DNA from 3 places in the Oceanimonas sp. MB9 genome. Region 2 is predicted to be linked to each of the others. Evidence: predicted binding sites of a transcription regulator. Region 2 holds the regulator's gene; each other region holds the start of a gene.
The links. Region 2 encodes sigma-54, which starts transcription at its own class of promoters, with help from an activator protein. Its sites were predicted from a motif close to TGGCACNGTTTTNGCTT; they were not measured.

Region 1 (6,280 bases), on a different contig from region 2:
CTCAGGGCGAGGGTGCAGGCCGTCGCTGTGGTTTGCCATAACGTCATGATGATACTCCCTGTGAGGTTGGTTCCTTGGCCGGAAAAATCGGTGACTACAGATTAAGTATCAAGATATGTGCCAATTTTAAGTTAATGATTTTTATATGTTTTTATTTTCATTGCCAACAAGGGGCGCCTGTTTGCGGGCAGGCGTTTCACCACAATGATGCAGAGGTTTCCACTCGGTGCCGGGCGCAAAAAAAACTCCCATGCAAGCATGGGAGTCGCCAAACGGGCAGGAGTGGAGGAAACGCCCCGGGCAGACCGGAGTTAATGGAACCTGGGGATCAGGTGCTGGTCTCCCGCGTTTGGGACCGGCACGCGACCAGAATCTGTTTCAGCTCCGGCACACAGGAGCCGCAGCGGGTGCCGCATTTGAGCTGTTGCTGCAGTTGCGCCAGCGTTGTGAGGTCGTGCTGCTCTATGGTGCGCTGGATTTGTGCCTCGCTGACGCTCCAGCAGCTGCACACCAGCCGGCTGTTGCCGGCCAGGGCCAGACCCAGCCGGGTAAGTAACAAACTGGGTTGCAGGGGGGCATCCAGCAGCGCGGCCAGCGGCTCTGCATCGATGTGCCAGGGTGACAACCCCTGCAGCAGCAGGGCATTGACCTTGCCTGCCGTCAGTCGAATCAGCAGCCGGCCCTGGGGCAGGGGCCAGTCCAGCCAGCTGTCGGTGACGGTCAGCCCGGCCCGCAGCTCCTCGGCGGAGCCCTCGAGTCCGGCCAGGCTCCAGCATTCGCCCCGGCTCAGCGGCCGCCGGCTCCACCAGGCCGGCAGCGAGGCCGGGGCCTCGCTGGCAATCCAGCTGGCCTGCCAGCCGGGCCTGACCGGGCTGGCCTGCACCTGGCTTTGCTTGAAGGCGGGCTGGCCGGACAGGGCACAGCCCCGGGCTTCGGTCAGATCGTTGACCCGGCCACCGGCACTGAACTCTCCGCTCCAGTGCATGGGCACAAACACCTGTTCGCGGGCCATGTCATCGTCGGCCACCGGGCGCACCAGTATGCTGGCTCGCGCGTTGCTGAGGGCCAGCAGATCATTCTGGCCCAGTCCGAGGCGGGCCAGGGTGTCGGGGTGCAGGTGGGCCCGAGGCTCGGTGGCCGCCGCCATCAGCCGTGCCACATGGCCGGTGCGGCTCATGGTGTGCCACTGATCCCGCAGCCGGCCGGTATTGAGCAGTAACGCCCGGGTGCCGGGGCCGGCCTGCGGCGCCGCCGTCCGCAGCCGCGCCCGGCCATCGGCGGTGGCAAAGCGGCCATCGGCAAACAGCCGGACCGGGCCGCCGTGCTGACCCGCCAGGGGCCAGCTCAACGGGCGCAGGGCGTCGTAGTCGGCATCGCTCAGGGTGCCGAGCGCCCCCAGGTTGAACAGCCGCTCGCCCCGGTTTTCAAAACCGGAAAGGGCGGCGTGTTCACGAAAAATGGCGGCGGGGGAGTCAAAGTCAAAGGCACCGGTAAAGCCCATGGCGCGTGCCACCCGGCACAGGGCCCACCAGTCCGGTTTGGCGGCACCCGGAGCCGCGCGAAAGGGGCGCTGGCGGGAGATGATGCGTGTCGAGTTGGTGACGGTGCCGTCCTTTTCGCCCCAGCCGGCGGCGGGCAGCAGCACGTCGGCCAGCCGGGCGGTGTCGGTGGCGGGGCTGATGTCGGAGACGATCAGCAGCTCGCAGCGGGCCAGGGCACGACGGGCCCGGGCACTGTCGGGCAGCGACACCGCCGGGTTGGTGCCCATCACCCACAACGCCTTGATTTCACCCCGCTCCAGCGCCGCCATCATGTCCATGGCCTTGTGCCCGGGCCCCTGGGCCAGGCGCTCGGTACCCCAGAAGCGGGCTACCCTGTCCCGGTTGGCGGGGGCAAAGTCCATGTGGGCCGCCAGCTGGTTGGCCAGTCCCCCCACCTCGCGTCCGCCCATGGCGTTGGGCTGGCCGGTCAGTGAAAAGGGCGCCGCGCCCGGCTTGCCGATACGGCCGGTGAGCAGGTGGCAATTGATGATGGCGCCGGCGTTGTGGGTGCCCTGGAGCGACTGATTGATGCCCATGCAGAACAGGGTCAGGGTTTGGGGGTGGGCCTGGAACAGGCGATAGAAATGCAGCAGCCGTTCCAGGCTCAGGCCGGTGGTGTCGGCTACTTGCTCGGGGGCGAACTCGGGCGCGGACAGCTGTTGCCGCAGTTCGTCCAGGCCCGCCACATGCCGAGTGACGAAATCCCGATCGATGGCCCCCTGCTCGAGCAGATAGCGGGCCAGGCCGTTGAACAACGCCAGATCCGAGCCCGGGGTGATGGCCAGGTGCAGATCCGCCTGACGGGCGGTGGCGGTGGCCCTGGGGTCGATCACGATCCATTGCTGGCGCGGCTTGGCGGCCCGGGCGGCTTCCAGCCGGCGAAACAGGACCGGATGGGTCCATGCGGTATTGGCGCCGGCGATCACCACCAGCTCGGCCTCGTCGATGTCGTCGTAGCAGGCGGGCACCGCATCCTCGCCAAAGGCGTACTGGTGGGCGGCGACGGCGGACGACATGCACAGCCGGGAGTTGGTGTCGATATTGGCCGAGCCGATAAAGCCCTTCATCAGCTTGTTGGCCACATAGTAGTCTTCGGTCAGCATCTGGCCCGAGCCGTAAAAGGCCACCGCCTCTGGGCCGTGCTGCTCGATAATGTCGTTCAGGCGCAGGGCGATGTGCTCGATCGCCGCCGGCCAGTCCACTTCCTTTCCCTTGAGCCTGGGGTAGAGCAGGCGACTGGGCAGGCGCTGGCTTTCCGTCAGTGCCGTGCCCTTCACACAGAGGGCACCCCGGTTGGCGGGATGACGTTTATCGCCCTGTACGGCGCCTTGCTGGTCGACCCGTATGCCGCAGCCAACGCCGCAATAGGGACAGGTGGTCTCAGTGAAAGCTGTCATCGTGGCCCTGCAAAACATAAAAAGATGGTTCATCTCATCAGCAAGGGCCGTGCCATTTTTATAAATGTTTACTTATCAATTGTTTATGTTTCTACGCAAAAGACGTGCTGCACCAATACAAGGCAGGCGCCCGGCGTGGTGCAGCGGCTCAGGGCGCCATGGAGCCGGTCCAGGTGCGTATAAAACCCTGCTTGTCGAGGGGATCCAGTGCCGGCAGCAGTGCCGGGGTGAGGGGAATGGGGGTGACCGGTCCCTCGGGGCGCACGGTCAGCCCGGCTTCGGGGGTAAACAGCGGCAGCAGGCCACCGTCGGCCAGCGCCGCCTGGCCGACGGGGGACAGCATAAAGTCGAGCAGCTCGCCCGCCAGTTGTGGCTGCCGGGCATAGCGGGAAATCAGCGCCAGGCGCATCAACAGCAGGCTGTAGTCCCGGGGAGCCACCGCCGCCAGCTGGGGATGGTTGTCGACGGCGGCGGCCACATAAGAGCCCAGCAGGTTATAGCCCAGCACGGCCCGGCCTTCGGCCAGCTCGGTGAGCATTTGGTTGCTGCTTTCACTCAGGCGTACCGACAGGCCGCCAAAGGCTTCCAGCAGCCGGCCGTAGCTTTCCCCCTGCTGGCTGTCCTGGGTGGCCAGCAAATAGCCCACGCCGCTCTGGGTGATGTCATAGGCGCGAATACGGCCCTGAAAACGCGCGGGATCCCGGCGCAGCAGGGCCAGCAGCTCCTGGCGGCTGCGGGGCAGGGCATGAGGGCCCAGCAGATCGCGGTTGAATACCATGACCACCGGCTCCACGGTCAGGGCGAACAGCTCATGCCGCCAGTGCACGCCGGCGGGCAGGGCATCGGTGCGGTCGGAGTGCCAGGGCCGAGCATGGCCGTCGTTGACCAGTTTAAGCTGCAGATCCATGGCCGAGCTCAGCAACAGATCGGCCGGTGAGTCCCTGCCTTCTTCCAGAAAGCGCTGATACAGCTGCTGGGAATTGAAGTCCACAAAGACAATGGCCACGTCGGGCCGGCGACGCTGAAAGGCCTGCAGCAGGGGCGCCATGTGCTGGTAGTCGGTGGCGCTATAGAGCACCAGTTGCGTTTGCTCCACCCCGGTGGCGGGCAGCCGTATGCTTTGTTCCGCCCACGCCGTCGGCAGCAGGCATAACAGCAGCAGGATCAGCCAGTTCACAGCCAGGCCTCCGTGCCAAAACGAATTTCCACCGTCAGGCCGTGAGGGTGGTTATCGGTGAGGCGAATGCGGGCATGATGGTGCTCGGCCACGTCCCGGGCGATGGCCATGCCCAGGCCGCTGCCGTGATGGCGGCTGGCGGTGCCTCGGTAAAAACGTTCAAACACCCTTTCTTTCTCCTGGTCGGCAATGCCCGGGCCCGAATCCCGAATGCAAATGCAGCCGTCGGCACCCACGGCGATCTCCACCAGGCCGTCGGCCGGACTGTGGGCCACGGCGTTTTCGATCAGGTTGTTGAGCATCTGGGTCAGGGCAAAGGCGTCGCCGCGCAGTTGCCGCTCCGCCGGCGCCGGCACAAAGGCCAGTTCCACGCCCCGATGCAGGGCCTGGACCGCCAGCTCCATGCACACCTGCCGTACCAGGGCGTTGAGCGCCACCGGCTCCGGCTCGCGGCTGTGAAAGCGGTGATCGAGCAGCGCCTGATTGAGCAGGTGACGCACCGTTAAAGACAGCTGATCGCATTGCTCCACCAGTTGCGCCAGCAGTCGTTGCCGACGGCCGTTATCGGCCTCGTCTCGCGCGTTTTCGCACAGGGCCCGCAGGGTGGCCAGGGGCGTGCGCAGCTGATGGGCGGCCACCGAGGTATAGGACTCCACCCGTTCCAGCAGGGCTTGCTGGCGGGCGATAAAGTCGTTGATGGTGTCGAGCAGGGGCAGGGTTTCTTTCGGCACCGGCAGCGCCAGGGGGGTCAGATCCCGGGGCGAGCGCCGGGACAGGGCGCGGGCCAGCTGCCGAAACGGACTAAAGGCGTAATAGATGCCCAGCCACAGCAGACCCAGGGCCACCGCCAGTACCGCCAGCATCAGCTCCAGGGCCGGATGCAGCATGGCCTCGGCCATGGCGTCCCGGGCCAGCCGGGTCTGGGCCAGCTCGATCACGATTTCGTCCTGGGGCAGGCGCTCGGTGTTGAGTCGCACCAGCCGGGCCACACGAATGGCCTCATCCTGATACGTGAGGTTGAAAAAATCCGGCCTGGCTTGCGTCAGGGCTTGCTCCTCCGGGGCGCGGGGCGGCGGGGCGGGCAGGTCCGGGTAGCCGGTCAGTACCTCGCCGTTGACGCTGATGCGGTAAAACACCCTGTCCTGCGGGGCCTGGGCCAGGGTGGCAAAGGCCGCCACCGGCAGATCCACGGCAAAGCCCTGGCCGGTGTGGCGCACCGACTGGCCCAGTTGCAGTATGGCGCTGTTCAGCATCATGTCGTAACTGCGATCGGCGGTGCGGCGGGCATAATTGTGCATCAGCGCCAGTGCCAGCAGTGCCAGTACCGTCAGCACCACGCCGCTCAGCACCAGCAGCCGGCGGCGCAGGGCCGGGTGGTGCACGTCGTCCGTCGGGGTCATGGCTGGCTGTTTTCCGTCTGCACATGGGCGACATAACCCAGGCCGCGCAGGGTCTGAATGCGCACCGAACTGCCCGCCAGTTTCTTGCGCAGCCGGGCCACATAGAGCTCAATGGCGTTGGCCGAAGGGGTTTCGTCGGCATTGAACAGCCGGTCGGTGAGCTCTTCCTTGCTCATGACCCGTTCCAGCCCTGAGAGAAAGATCTCCAGCAGGCGGAACTCCCGGTTCACCAGTCCGCAGGGCTCGCCCGCAATGGTGACCGTCTTGGCGGTGCGGTTGAACACCAGGTTGCCGTGCTCGCTCACGTCCGAGGCATAACCCTGGCGGCGGCGCAGCAGGGCCCGCACCCGGGCTTCCAGCTCGCCAAAGTCAAAGGGCTTGGCCAGGTAGTCGTCGGCGCCGGAATCCAGCAGCTTGATGCGATCGTTGATGCCGTCCCGGGCTGTCAGGATCAGCACCGGCGTGGTGTTCTTGCGCTGGCGCAGCTCCGTCAGCAGGGCGTCGCCGTCCAGGCCCGGCAGGTTGAGATCGAGAATGATCAGGTCCACCTGTTGGTGGCGCAACCAGTCGGCGGCCTGGCGGCCATTGTCAATCAGATCGGTGCCGTGGCCCAGCTTCTGCAGCCGCTCGGCAATGGCCTCGCCCAGCACGGTGGTATCTTCGATCACGAGAATGCGCATTTATTGTGGCCCCTTCCTTGCTCATGACAGCCTGGTGACAGCTTTGGGCAGTAGCATAGGCAAATGTAAAGCCCTTGTTAACAAC
Region 2 (6,280 bases):
CATCAAGGCATTGCTCAATGCCGGCATCGAAGTGGCGGTGATCACCGGGCGCAGCTCACGCATCGTCAGTGAACGCATGGCTTCACTGAGCGTGCGCCATGTCTATCAGGGCCAGAGTGACAAGATGCACAGTTACGGCGAGCTGCTTGAGCGCCTCGGGCTCACGCCACAACAGGTGGCCTATATCGGCGACGACGTGGTGGATCTGCCGGTGATGCAGGACTGCGGCCTGGGGGTAGCGGTGGCCGATGCCCACCCGCTGGTGCTGCAGCGGGCCGATTACACGACCCGCACTGCCGGTGGCCGGGGTGCGGTGCGCGAACTGTGCGATCTGCTGCTGGCGGCCCGCGGCCGGCTGGAGCAGGCCGAGGGCATGAGCGTATGAGCCGCCAGACCTGGCTGTTTGGCGCCCTGTTCATCATTGCGCTGGCCAGCTGGCAGTGGTTTCGCAACGATACCGAAGCGCCGGTAAACCCGCAGGATTACCAGCCCGATTTCGTCGCCACCAACCTGGCCAGCGTGCAGTACAACCGGCTGGGGCTGCCCTACCGGGGCATGCAGGCGGAGTACGCCGAGTACTACGAGCCCCTGTCCATGACCCTGATGAAAAAACCTGTTATCTTGCTCTATTCCCCCGATGGCCAGCCCCAGTGGCGGCTCCGCGGTGATGACGGCACCATCAATACCGGCGACAATGCCGTGCTGACCGGCAATGTCGTGGGCAATGGGCTGCAACCGGATGCCCTGGTGGAAACCCTGACCACCGAATATCTGGAACTGGACTTTATCAATAACCAGCTGCGCTCCAACCGGCAGGTGCGGCTGCAAAGTCCGCAATACCAGGCCGAGGGGCTGGGTGTGCTGGGCGAGCTTGATCAACAAACGGTGGAATTACTGAATGAAACCCGGGCAACTTATTTCAATCCTTAGTCTTGGCGGCCTGCTCGGCCTGGGTCAGGCCCAGGCCAGGGACAGCGACTTTCGCCAGCCGGTGACCATAGACGCGGGCCGTCAACTGGTAGAGCTGGCCGATGACAAGGTCACCTTTATCGACAAGGTAGTGGTCAAGCAGGGCAGCATAGACGTGCGCGCCGACCAGCTGGTGGTGATCCGCAATGAACAGGGCCTGCAGTCGATGACCGCCAAGGGCAGTCCGGCCACCTACGAGCAGATCCTCAACAACGGCAAGCCGGTGCATGCCGAGGCGCGGGAAATTCACTACGACATGCGCGCCCGCACCATCACCCTGATTCGGGACGCCAAGCTCAAGCAGGATGACAACATCGTCACCGGCTACCGTATTCGCTACTTTATCGACAAGGAGCAGATGGAGGCCGAAAGCCAGGGCGGCAAGGACAGGGTCACCACCATCTTCCTGCCCGAGCAGGTGCAGAATTTCGACGAGCAGGACAAGAACTGAGCATGGCGATACTGAAAGCGCGCGGCCTGCAGAAAAGCTACAAGGGCCGCAAAGTGGTGGCCGACGTCAGCCTGACCGTGAACACCGGTCAGATCGTGGGTCTGCTCGGCCCCAACGGTGCCGGCAAGACCACCTCCTTTTACATGATTGTAGGCCTGGTCCAGCGGGACGCCGGCAGCATCACCATCGACGGCCAGGATATCAGTCACGAGCCCATGCACGTGCGCGCCCGCTCCGGCATTGGCTACCTGCCCCAGGAGGCCTCGATTTTTCGCCGCCTGAGCGTTGCCGACAACCTGATGGCGGTGCTGCAGACCCGCAAGGATCTGAATGCCGACGGCCGCAGCGAGAAAATGGAACAGCTGCTGGAAGAATTCAACATTACCCATATTCGCGACAGCCTGGGAATGAGTCTGTCCGGCGGCGAACGGCGGCGGGTTGAGATCGCCCGGGCGCTGGCGGCGGATCCGCGCTTTATTCTGCTCGACGAACCCTTTGCCGGCGTGGATCCCATTTCGGTGATAGACATCAAGAAAATCATTCTGCACCTCAGGGACAGAGGACTGGGCGTACTGATCACCGATCACAATGTACGCGAGACCCTGGACGTGTGCGAAAAGGCCTATATTGTCAGTCATGGGCACCGCATCGCCGCCGGCACACCGACGGAAATCCTCGCCAACGAGCAGGTCAAAAAGGTTTATCTCGGCGAACAATTCAGCCTCTGAAGGCACCGCAACCCGCGGTTGATATGGAAGGACGTTTGCATACATGAAGCCGACTCTTCAGTTACGTCTGGGCCAGCAGCTGACCATGACGCCCCAGCTGCAGCAGGCCATTCGCCTGTTGCAGCTGTCCAGCATGGAGCTGCAGCAGGAAATTCAGCAGGCGCTGGACAGCAACCCCCTGCTGGAGCAGGAGGAAGCCGACAGCGTCAAGGTGGCCGACAACCGCAACGAAGAGCAGATGGCCGCCGACACCGCCATGGAGCGCAACCAGCTGTCCGAAGACTTGCCCATGGACACCAGCTGGGAGGAGGTTTACACCGCCTCTCCGGTCAGCGGCGGCGCCGGCCTGCCGGAAGGGCTGGAAGACAGCGTTTACCAGGGTGAAACCACCGAGAGCCTGCAGGACTACCTGATCTGGCAGATGAATCTGACCCCTTTCAGTGACACCGATCAGGCCATCGCCATGGCCATAATCGATGCCGTCGACGACGCCGGCTACCTCACCGCCGGTATCGACGATCTGCTGGAAGCGGTATCGGCCCAGGAGCTCGGTATCGAAGCCGACGAAGTGGAAGCAGTGCTCAAGCGTATTCAGCACTTCGATCCCATCGGCGTGGCCGCCCGCAGCGTGCAGGAATGCCTGTGCATTCAGCTAGAGCAGTATCCGCCCGACACACCCTGGCTGAGTGAAGCCCGCGCCTTGCTGGCCCAGCACATGGACCTGCTCGGCAACCGTGACTACCGCAGCCTGCAGCGCAAGACCAAGCTCAAGGAAGACGAGCTCAGGGAAGTGCTGGCGCTGATTCAGCAACTGGAGCCCCGCCCCGGCAGCAGCATTATTCAGGGTAACTCCGAATACGTCATTCCCGATGTGGTGGTCACCAAGCGCAGCGGGGTCTGGGTGGTGGAACTCAACCCCGAGGCCATGCCCAAGATACGGCTCAACCAGACCTACGCGGCCCTGGCCAGCAAGCCCCGCAACAGCGAGGACGGCCAGTTTATTCGCAATCACCTGCAGGACGCCAAGTGGTTTCTCAAGAGCCTTGAAAGCCGAAATGAGACCCTGCTCAAGGTTGCCAATTGTATTGTTGAACAACAACAGGCATTCTTTGAATATGGAGAAGAGGCCATGAAGCCCATGGTGCTGAACCATGTGGCGGAAGCGGTGGAGATGCACGAATCCACCATCTCCCGGGTGACCACACAGAAGTTCATGCACAGCCCCCGTGGCGTGTTTGAACTCAAGTATTTCTTCTCCAGTCATGTGGGCACCGACGACGGGGGTGAGTGTTCGTCCACGGCAATTCGCGCCCTGATCAAGAAGCTGGTCGGGGCCGAAAACCCGGCCAAGCCGCTGAGCGACAGCAAAATTGCCCAGCTGCTGGCCGACCAGGGGATCAAGGTGGCCAGGCGAACCATCGCCAAGTACAGGGAATCACTGGCCATTCCCCCTTCCAATCAGCGCAAACGCCTGGTTTAAAGGCAACGACAGAAGGAAGACGTTATGCAAATAAATCTGACCGGACACCATGTCGAGATCACCGATGCCCTGCGTGATTATGTGAACAGCAAGTTTACCCGGCTGGAACGCCATTTCGATCACATCACCAATGCGCACGTCATCCTTAATGTGGAAAAAATGCAGCAAATCGCCGAAGCCAAGCTGAACGTCACCGGCGGCGAGCTGTTTGCCAACTCCCAGCATGAAAACATGTATGCGGCCATCGACAGCCTCATCGACAAGCTGGATCGTCAAATCATCAAACACAAAGAAAAACTCAAGCAAAAATAACCATGGAAGTCGCCGACATACTCAGCAGGGGCTGCACCCGCAGTGCAGTCCCCTGCACGAGCAAAAAACGTGCTCTGGAAATTATCAGCGAGCTGGCTGCCGAACATCTCAATATCGGCAGCCAGCCGCTTTTTGACTGTCTGCTGGCCCGAGAGAAAATGGGCAGTACCGGCATCGGCAATGGCATCGCCATTCCTCACGGCCGGATCAGTGATGACAACAAGGCGACTGCCGTACTGCTTACCTTTGCCGAGCCGGTGGAATTCGACGCCATCGACAACCAGCCGGTGGGCCTGGTGTTTGCCCTGCTGGTACCGGAGCAGGAATGCAAGCAACACCTCAAGACCCTGTCGCTGATCGCCGAGAAACTGAGTAACAAGCAGGTGTGCCGGCAATTACGTCAGGCCGGCAGCGATGAGGAACTCTATCAAATCATGATTTCAGCCTGAGGATAGCAAGATGCAGCTGGTGATCGTCAGTGGCCGTTCCGGTTCGGGCAAAACCGTGGCCTTACGGGTACTTGAAGATCTCGGCCATTACTGCGTCGACAACCTGCCGGTGGCGCTGCTGCCTGAGCTGGTGCGGCTGCGCCGGGACAAACCCGGAGCGGTGGCGGTAAGCATAGACGTACGCAACCTGCCCGACAGTGCCGAGCAGCTGGAAGCCTTTCTGGCCGAGGTGCGAGCCATGGATGACGTTCAGCCTTCCAGCATCTTTATCGACGCCGACAATTCAGTGCTGATCCGCCGTTTTGGGGACACTCGCCGGCTGCATCCGCTGTCCCGCCACAGCCTGACCCTGGACGAGGCCATTCGCGAAGAAACTCATCTGCTGGCGCCACTGTCGTCGGACGCGGACCTGCGCATCGATACCTCGTCCTTAAGCATTCACGATCTCAGCGAAATCATTCGCGAACGCATCCTCGGCAAGAAAGAAAAGGAATTGAACTGGGTGTTCGAGTCCTTTGGCTACAAATACGGCGTTTCCAAGGACGCCGACTTCGTGTTTGACGCCCGTTTTCTGCCCAACCCCCACTGGATTGCCGAACTGCGCCCCTTTACCGGCCAGGATCAGCCGGTGGCCGATTACCTGAGCAGCCAGCCCGAGGTGATGAAATACCTGTGGCAGCTGGAAAACCTGCTGATCACCTGGATGCCTCACCTGGAACGCAATAACCGCAGCTATGTCACCGTGGCCATCGGCTGCACCGGCGGTCAGCACCGTTCGGTCTTCATCGCCGAACAGCTGGCCCGGGTCTTTGGCCAGATGGGCAAAAGCGTGCAGCTACGTCACCGTACTCTGGAAAAGCGCAATGCCGAAAATTGAACGCGACCTGCAAATCGTCAACAAGCTAGGGCTGCACGCCCGGGCCGCCATTCAGCTGGTGCAGCTGACCCAGCAATTCGACGCCGAAGTCACCGTGTGCAACCAGCAGAAAGAGGCCCCCGCCAACAGCGTCATGGGCCTGCTGATGCTGGAAACGGCCCAGGGACACGCCATTCGCGTGGTGGCCGAGGGCCCGGAAGCGGAAGCCGCCATGAATGCCGTGGCCCGGCTGGTGGCGGATCGTTTTAACGAGTCGGAATAACCCGACGGATCCGCCCCCATGACCGAGCCCACCGATCAAACCGGCACCACGGACCACCTCGAGGCGGTCACCCAGGCCCTCAACAGCGGCATGTTTGTGCACGTGCGCCGCATGCTGCAGCAGATGCGCCCGGGGGACGTGGCCTGGTTGCTGGAATCTTCACCCGCTCCCAGCCGAAAGGTGCTCTGGCAGCTGATCGATCCGGACGATTACGGCGAGATCCTGGAAGAGCTGTCGGAAGAGGTGCGCGACGGCATCATTCGGCTGATGGAGCCGGAAAAGCTGGCCATCGCCCTGGAGGATATGGAGTCGGACGATCTGGCCTATGTACTGCGGGATCTGCCCGAGCAGCTGTTCAACCAGGTGCTCACCGAAATGGACGAGCAGGATCGCCAGCGTGCCGAGCTGGCGCTGTCCTATCCGGAAGACACCGCCGGCTCGCTGATGAACACCGAATTCATCAGCCTGCGCCCCGATGTCACCATAGACGTGGTGCTGCGCTACCTGCGCCTGCACAGCGAGCTGCCGGAAGGCACCGACACCCTCTATGTGGTGGATCCGCACAACCGTCTGCTGGGAGACATTTCCCTCGCCAGCCTGGTGGTACAGTCTCCCACCACCACGGTGGCCGAGGCCATGGACACCTCGGTGGAAGCCATTCCCCTGACCATGACCGACACCGAGGTGGCCAACCTGTTTGAGCGCCATGACTGGCTGTCGGCGCCGGTGGTGGATGAAAACAACCTGCTGCT
Region 3 (6,280 bases), on a different contig from region 2:
GTTCAGCCAGTTTTCTATCTGGTGCGCCAGGGTGGAGCTGGTTTCATGAACGGTGGCGGCGGTTTGCTGGCGCAGGCTGTCCCGCACCTGCGAAAGTTGCAGCCAGGACAACAAACCAACGGTGATCAGCAATACGGCGGCGGCGGTGAGCCCCACCTTGTGAGTCAGCTTCATACAACATTTCCCTGTTTTTGTGGCTCGAAGAAAACGACCGAGGTCGTATTGAACGGCGGCCCTGAGCCAAACTCAACGGTTGTTTTTCATTGTTTGCGCAAGCGCACAATTTTTTAACATGGCGGGAGTGACGGCAGCAGAAACTGGTATTTTTTTCGCCTTTTCGTGTTTGTCCCCTTGCCTGCCGACCGATTTCGATTTATTCATATCGCCCTTTTTTTCCAGCCTGGGAGTTTCCACCGGCACGTCGCGTCGGGCAGTCGACCCGTTCGCCAGTTTCTTTTCCGTTGTTCCCGTCACGGGGTCTTTCCCGTTTTTCATTGTTGCTGTTTTCGTCACTGTTTTGGTTTTGCCTGGAGGTAAGGCGTTAATGAGTGGTGGCAATACCTGTTTGAATTGCGGCGCCTGCTGTGCGTTTTTTCGTGTGTCTTTTTACTGGGGAGAAGTGCACAGCGACTTTGCCGTGCCCGAGCCTCTGACCGAGCCGGTGTCTTTTACCCGTCTGGCCATGCGTGGCACCAACCAGCCATCGCCCCGTTGTGTGGCGCTGGAAGGGGAGGTGGGCGGCTGCGTGTCCTGCTCCATTTATGAAAATCGTCCCGGCCCCTGCCGGGATTTTGAGGCCTATGACGCCGAGGGCGCCTGCAACCGGGCCCGGGCCGCTCATGGCCTGCCCCCGCTGGAGGACAATCCGGTGGCGGCATAAGCAGGCGGCGCCAGACCTTGGAGGAAGCGACCGCGGTGGTGGCCACTCCCTCGCATCGCCAGTCATAAACAACCGGCCTAAGACGGTGCCGGGCCGGTTGTTCAGGGCACAAGGCCTGACGTGGTGTTAACGGTCGTCGGAGCTGGACTCAATGCGGTGAATGCTCAGATCCGCGCCGTTATATTCCTGCTCGGCATCCAGCCGCAATCCCACCAGAACCTTGATCAGGCCGTAGATGACAAGGCCTCCCAGCAGGGCAATGGCGACCCCCAGCAGTGAGCCCAGCAACTGGGACATCAGGCTGACGCCGCCCAGGCCACCCAGCGCCTCGCTGCCGAAAATGCCCGCGGCAATGCCGCCCCAGAGGCCACACAGTCCATGCAGGGGCCAGACCCCCAGCACGTCGTCGATTTTCCAGCGGTTCTGGGCCTGAGTGAAGGCCCAGACAAAGAGTACCCCGGCGACGCCACCCACCAGCAATGAACCAAGGGGATGCATGACATCGGATCCGGCGCAAACCGCCACCAGCCCGGCCAGGGGGCCGTTATGGATAAATCCGGGGTCGTTGCGGCCGGCGATCAGGGCGCTGATGATGCCACCGACCATGGCCATCAGGCTGTTGACCGCCACCAGTCCGGAAATGCCATCCAGCGTTTGGGCCGACATGACATTAAAGCCGAACCAGCCGATGCAAAGAATCCAGGCGCCAAGGCCGAGAAAGGGAATATTGGAGGGCGGAAAAGCCACCAGCCGCCCACCCTTGTAGCGCCCGTGGCGAATGCCCAGCAAAAGCACCGCCACCAGCGCCAGCCAGCCTCCGACACCATGCACCACAACGGAGCCGGCAAAATCGTGAAAGGGCGCACCAAACCGGTTTTCCAGCCAGTCCTGAATGCCATGGTTACCGTTCCAGGCAATGCCTTCAAACAGCGGATAGACCAGTCCCACCACCAGCGCCGAGGCGATCAGGAAGGGCCAGAAACGTCCGCGCTCGGCGATGCCGCCGGAGATGATGGCCGGAATGGCGGCGGCAAAGGTCATCAGGAAAAAGAATTTGACCAGCTCGTAACCGTGGTTCTGGGACAGCACGGCGGCACTGTCATAAAAGGTGACGCCGTAGGCCAGCCAGTAACCGACAAACAGGTAGGCGAGGGCCGAAAAGCCAAAATCGCTCATGATCTTGGCCAGGGCATTGACCTGGTTCTTGCGCCTGACGGTGCCCACCTCCAGAAAGGCAAACCCGGCATGCATGGCAAACACCAGTATGGCCCCCAGCAGGATGAACATTGTGTTGGCACTTTGCGACAGCTCGCCGATAGCGCTGCTGATTGATTCCACGCGATTTCCTCCGTAACGGTGACCGGTGCCCCAGATAGGGTCGCCTGCACCGAAATGCAGCATGATTTACCTTAGCACCCGCCACCTGATTATGACGTTGCCCGCTTTGGTGCGGCGTGAGACTGGGTTGCACCAAAGCGGATCCTGTTAGCGCGAGTATCGAGGCAAAATTTGTGCCAATGGGTCTGCCACTGCCGGCTCACAGAAGGCGGCGGCGTGCTGGTAATCGCGGGGTTTCGGCGGCCATGCGCGCGGCCTGTGGCAGCATCGGCGCCATGGAAAGGCGCTAAGAAACGCAGTAAGCGACGGAAAATGCTGGTGTTTTGAGGGTTGTCCGGTAGTCTTTAGGCAGAACACAAGGAGCCTGGTTATGGAAAAACTCTCTGCCCTCGAGCAACGCGTGATTGGCTGCCTGATTGAAAAACAGGTGTCCACTCCCGATGTCTATCCGCTTACCCTCAATTCACTGGTTAACGCCTGCAACCAGAAAAGCAACCGGGATCCGGTGATGAGCCTCGCCGAGCGCGACGTGCAGTCGGTGCTCAACACGCTGGGGGCCCGTCGTCTGGTGAACAACGTGGCCGGTTTTAACGCCCGTGCCGCCAAGTATCAGCATCGCTTCTGTAACACCGAGTTTGGCGAGCTGCAATTCAGCGCCGGTGAGCTGGCCATTGTCTGCGAGCTGCTGCTGCGTGGCCCGCAAACCCCGGGGGAGCTGCGCAGCCGCTGCGCCCGCCTGCATCCGTTTGGCGATGTCAGCGAGGTGGACGACTGCCTGCACAGCCTGATGGAAAAGGGCCCCTTTGTGGTCAAGCTGGAGCGACAGCCCGGCAAGCGGGAATCGCGCTATGCCCACCTCTTTGGCGATGCTCCGGTGACCGAGCCATCGGCCCCGGTGACGCCGGCAGGGGACGCTCAGGCCCGTATCGCCGAGCTGGAGGCGGAAGTGGCCCGGCTCAAGGCCCGCATTCGCGAGCTGGAAGGGGAGTGATGCCGTTCGCCACTTTCAGCCGGTACCATCGAAAGCATGGCACGGGCGCAGTGGCAGCGAGCGGAACTTGCATTTAACGTCGGCACTGGGTGCTCATCCTGGCATTTATCGGCCATAGTGGTAGGAGCGATAATGGCGGTGGGAGCCAGTGATGAATCCCCTGACAGATGCAGACGACCAGCAGGAAGTAGCGCGCCGGCTCAGCCTGGACGCCTTCTGGATGCCCTTTACCGGCAACCGGGCCTTCAAGGCCGCGCCCCGGCTGCTGGCCGGGGCGGACGGTGCCTATTTTACCGATGTGGACGGCCGCCGGCTGTTCGACAGCCTCTCCGGGCTGTGGTGCACCGGCCTGGGGCACAAACACCCGAAAATCATTGAAGCCATTCATCGTCAGCTGCATACCCTGGATTATGCCCCCGGGTTTCAGACCGGCCATCCCCTGGCCTTTGCGCTGGCCGAACGATTGGCGGCGCTGGCGCCCGCCGACCTTAACCGCGTGTTTTTTACCAACTCCGGCTCCGAGTGTGCCGACACCGCCCTGAAAATGGCCCGGGCCTACTGGCGTGCCCGCGGCAAGCCGGAAAAGACCCGGCTCATTGGTCGGGCCAGGGGGTATCACGGGGTGAACATGGGCGGCACCAGCCTGGGGGGAATCGGCGCCAACCGCAAGCACTACGGTCAGCTGGTGGACGCGGATCACCTGCCTCACACCTTGCTGGCGGAAAACGCCTTCAGCCGGGGCCAGCCCGAACAGGGCGCGGAGCTGGCCGATCATTTGCTACGGCTGATTGAGCTGCACGACGCCTCCAATATCGCGGCGGTGATCGTGGAGCCCATGTCCGGCTCGGCCGGTGTCATTGTGCCGCCGGTGGGCTATTTGCAGCGGTTGCGGGATATTTGCCATCGACACGATATTCTGCTGATTTTCGACGAGGTGATCACCGGCCTGGGCCGCATGGGCGAACTGTTCGGCGCCGATTTTTTCGGCGTGGTACCTGACATCATGAACCTGGCCAAGCAGCTCACCAACGGGGTGGTGCCCATGGGGGCGGTCATCGCCAGGGAGCATATTTATCAGGCCTTTATGGCGCAGCCGGGGCCGGACTACATGGTGGAGTTCCCTCATGGCTATACCTATTCCGGCCATCCCCTGGCCTGCGCCGCCGCCATGGCGTCGCTTGATATTCTCGTTGAAGAGGAGATGCCGGGCAGGGTGCGGGCGCTGATGCCGGTGTTCGCGGAGCAGATCCATCGGCTCAGAGGACTGCCCCATGTAGTGGACATTCGCAACTGCGGCCTGGCCGGAGCGGTGCAGCTGGCGTCATACCCGGGCGAGCCGGCGCGCCGGCCCATGGAGCTGGCCATTGCACTGTGGCAGGCGGGCTATTATGTGCGCTTTGGCGGAGACACCCTGCAGTTTGGCCCGCCCTTTATCTCCACTCCAGGAGAGATTGAGCAGTTGTTTGGCGGCGTAGCGCGTGTGCTCGCCAATGCTTGAGCCTGGTGCCGTTCATGGATGTGAACGAGTGTGGTCGGTGCCCCTTTTATTGCCGGGCGCAAGCTGTCACAATATGCGCCTCTTGAGGGAGTAATCGTTCGGCAACCGCCGAAACGGCTGTCAACAATCTCTGAGCCAAAGGCTTATGGCAGTCGTGTCCTGACGGATTGATGAGACTCGAGACGCAACCATCCACCGGGCGGGAGATGGTGCGTCTTGGTTGTCGTGTCCCGCCCCAAGAGCGCTTATGAACATGTCTTGCCTGTCATTTCTTCTGTCTGCCCCTGTTCATGGGGGGAAATCACCATGCTGATGTCTGTTGCTGCCATTTTGCTGGGCCTTGCGGTGCTGGTGTGGAGTGCCGATCGTTTCGTGGATGGCGCCTCTGCCACCGCCCGTCATGCGGGCATGCCCCCCTTGCTGATCGGCATGGTGATCGTGGGCTTTGGAACCTCGGCGCCGGAAATTGTGGTGTCTATTATCTCGGCGCTGGAAGGCAACCCCGGCCTGGCGCTGGGTAATGCCTATGGCTCCAACATCGCCAATATCGGGTTGATCCTGGGGATAACGGCGCTGATAAGCCCCATTGCCGTGCATTCCCAGGTGCTGCGCAAGGAACTGCCCATACTGCTGCTGATCACCCTGCTGTCCCTCAGCCTGTTGTGGAACGGCTGGCTGGCGCGGACCGATGCCATCATGCTGCTGGTGGTGTTTGTGCTGCTGATGGCCTGGAGCATTCGTCAGGGCCTGCGGGACGGTAATGACAGCATGGCCGCCGAGCAGGAGAGAGAGCTGGACGACAACCTGATGAGCCTGAAAAAGGCGCTGTTCTGGCTGCTGGCTGGCCTGGTGCTGCTGATCATCAGCTCGCGCATTCTGGTGTGGGGCGCGGTGAACGTGGCCCAGGCCTTTGGCGTGAGTGACTTGATTATTGGCCTGACCATTGTGGCCATCGGCACCTCGCTGCCGGAGCTGGCATCGTCCATTGCCGCCATTCGCAAAAACGAGCACGACCTGGCCCTGGGCAACGTGATTGGCTCCAACCTGTTCAACACCCTGGCGGTGGTGGGTCTTGCCGGCATTATTCACCCGCTGGAGGTGATGCCGGAGGTGCTCAGTCGCGACTTTATGGTGATGATAGTGCTGACCCTGTCGCTGTTTGTGCTGGGCTTTGGCTTCAAGGGCCGGCAGGGGCGCATCAACCGTTTTGAAGGCGCCTTTTTGCTGACGGTGTATGTGGCTTACACCGGCTGGCTGGCCGGCAATGTGATTGCCGCCGCTTAGATTACTCCAGGCGATGGAAAGGCAGGCGGGGTGAGGCACGCGACTCGCCTGCATTGGCGCCCGTAAGGGCGCTTTCTTCTTTGTGGGCCTTACACGAGGCTGCTTCGCCCCTCTACCTCATTCGCTTCAAACGCGACCGAGTCTATACTCACCCGCATAACCCCAATCTGGCGCGGGAGAACATCATGACCGGGCTTAAGGCGCCGTGGGCCACCGCCGGCCTGCTTTTCATTCTGCTGACACAGCCGGCGTCGGCAACACGGCTTTCCGTTGACGACAGCAATCCCAA

Region 1: the regulator sigma-54 is predicted to act here: its motif matches at 2,977-2,993, upstream of OJHNALOF_RS03880 (nitrate reductase).
Region 3: the regulator sigma-54 is predicted to act here: its motif matches at 2,381-2,397, upstream of OJHNALOF_RS12435 (ammonium transporter).

The regions. Positions count from the first base shown of each region.
Region 1 covers NZ_VFBE01000005.1:125,795-132,074, forward strand. Annotated here, with positions in the region: gene OJHNALOF_RS03875 (CmpA/NrtA family ABC transporter substrate-binding protein) at 1-47, opposite strand, end outside; gene OJHNALOF_RS03880 (nitrate reductase) at 329-2,938, opposite strand; gene OJHNALOF_RS03885 (ABC transporter substrate-binding protein) at 3,087-4,115, opposite strand; gene OJHNALOF_RS03890 (sensor histidine kinase) at 4,112-5,515, opposite strand; gene OJHNALOF_RS03895 (response regulator transcription factor) at 5,512-6,195, opposite strand.
Region 2 covers NZ_VFBE01000008.1:44,423-50,702, reverse strand. Annotated here, with positions in the region: gene kdsC (3-deoxy-manno-octulosonate-8-phosphatase KdsC) at 1-385, shown strand, start outside; gene lptC (LPS export ABC transporter periplasmic protein LptC) at 382-930, shown strand; gene lptA (lipopolysaccharide transport periplasmic protein LptA) at 899-1,420, shown strand; gene lptB (LPS export ABC transporter ATP-binding protein) at 1,423-2,148, shown strand; gene OJHNALOF_RS11035 (RNA polymerase factor sigma-54) at 2,192-3,628, shown strand; gene hpf (ribosome hibernation promoting factor) at 3,653-3,940, shown strand; gene ptsN (PTS IIA-like nitrogen regulatory protein PtsN) at 3,943-4,389, shown strand; gene rapZ (RNase adapter RapZ) at 4,400-5,266, shown strand; gene OJHNALOF_RS11015 (HPr family phosphocarrier protein) at 5,253-5,528, shown strand; gene mgtE (magnesium transporter) at 5,547-6,280, shown strand, end outside.
Region 3 covers NZ_VFBE01000009.1:230,842-237,121, forward strand. Annotated here, with positions in the region: gene OJHNALOF_RS12420 (methyl-accepting chemotaxis protein) at 1-174, opposite strand, end outside; gene OJHNALOF_RS12425 (hypothetical protein) at 247-495, opposite strand; gene OJHNALOF_RS12430 (YkgJ family cysteine cluster protein) at 545-880, shown strand; gene OJHNALOF_RS12435 (ammonium transporter) at 1,007-2,218, opposite strand; gene OJHNALOF_RS12440 (YceH family protein) at 2,589-3,209, shown strand; gene OJHNALOF_RS12445 (aspartate aminotransferase family protein) at 3,361-4,707, shown strand; gene OJHNALOF_RS12450 (calcium/sodium antiporter) at 5,014-5,991, shown strand; gene OJHNALOF_RS12455 (serine hydrolase) at 6,177-6,280, shown strand, end outside.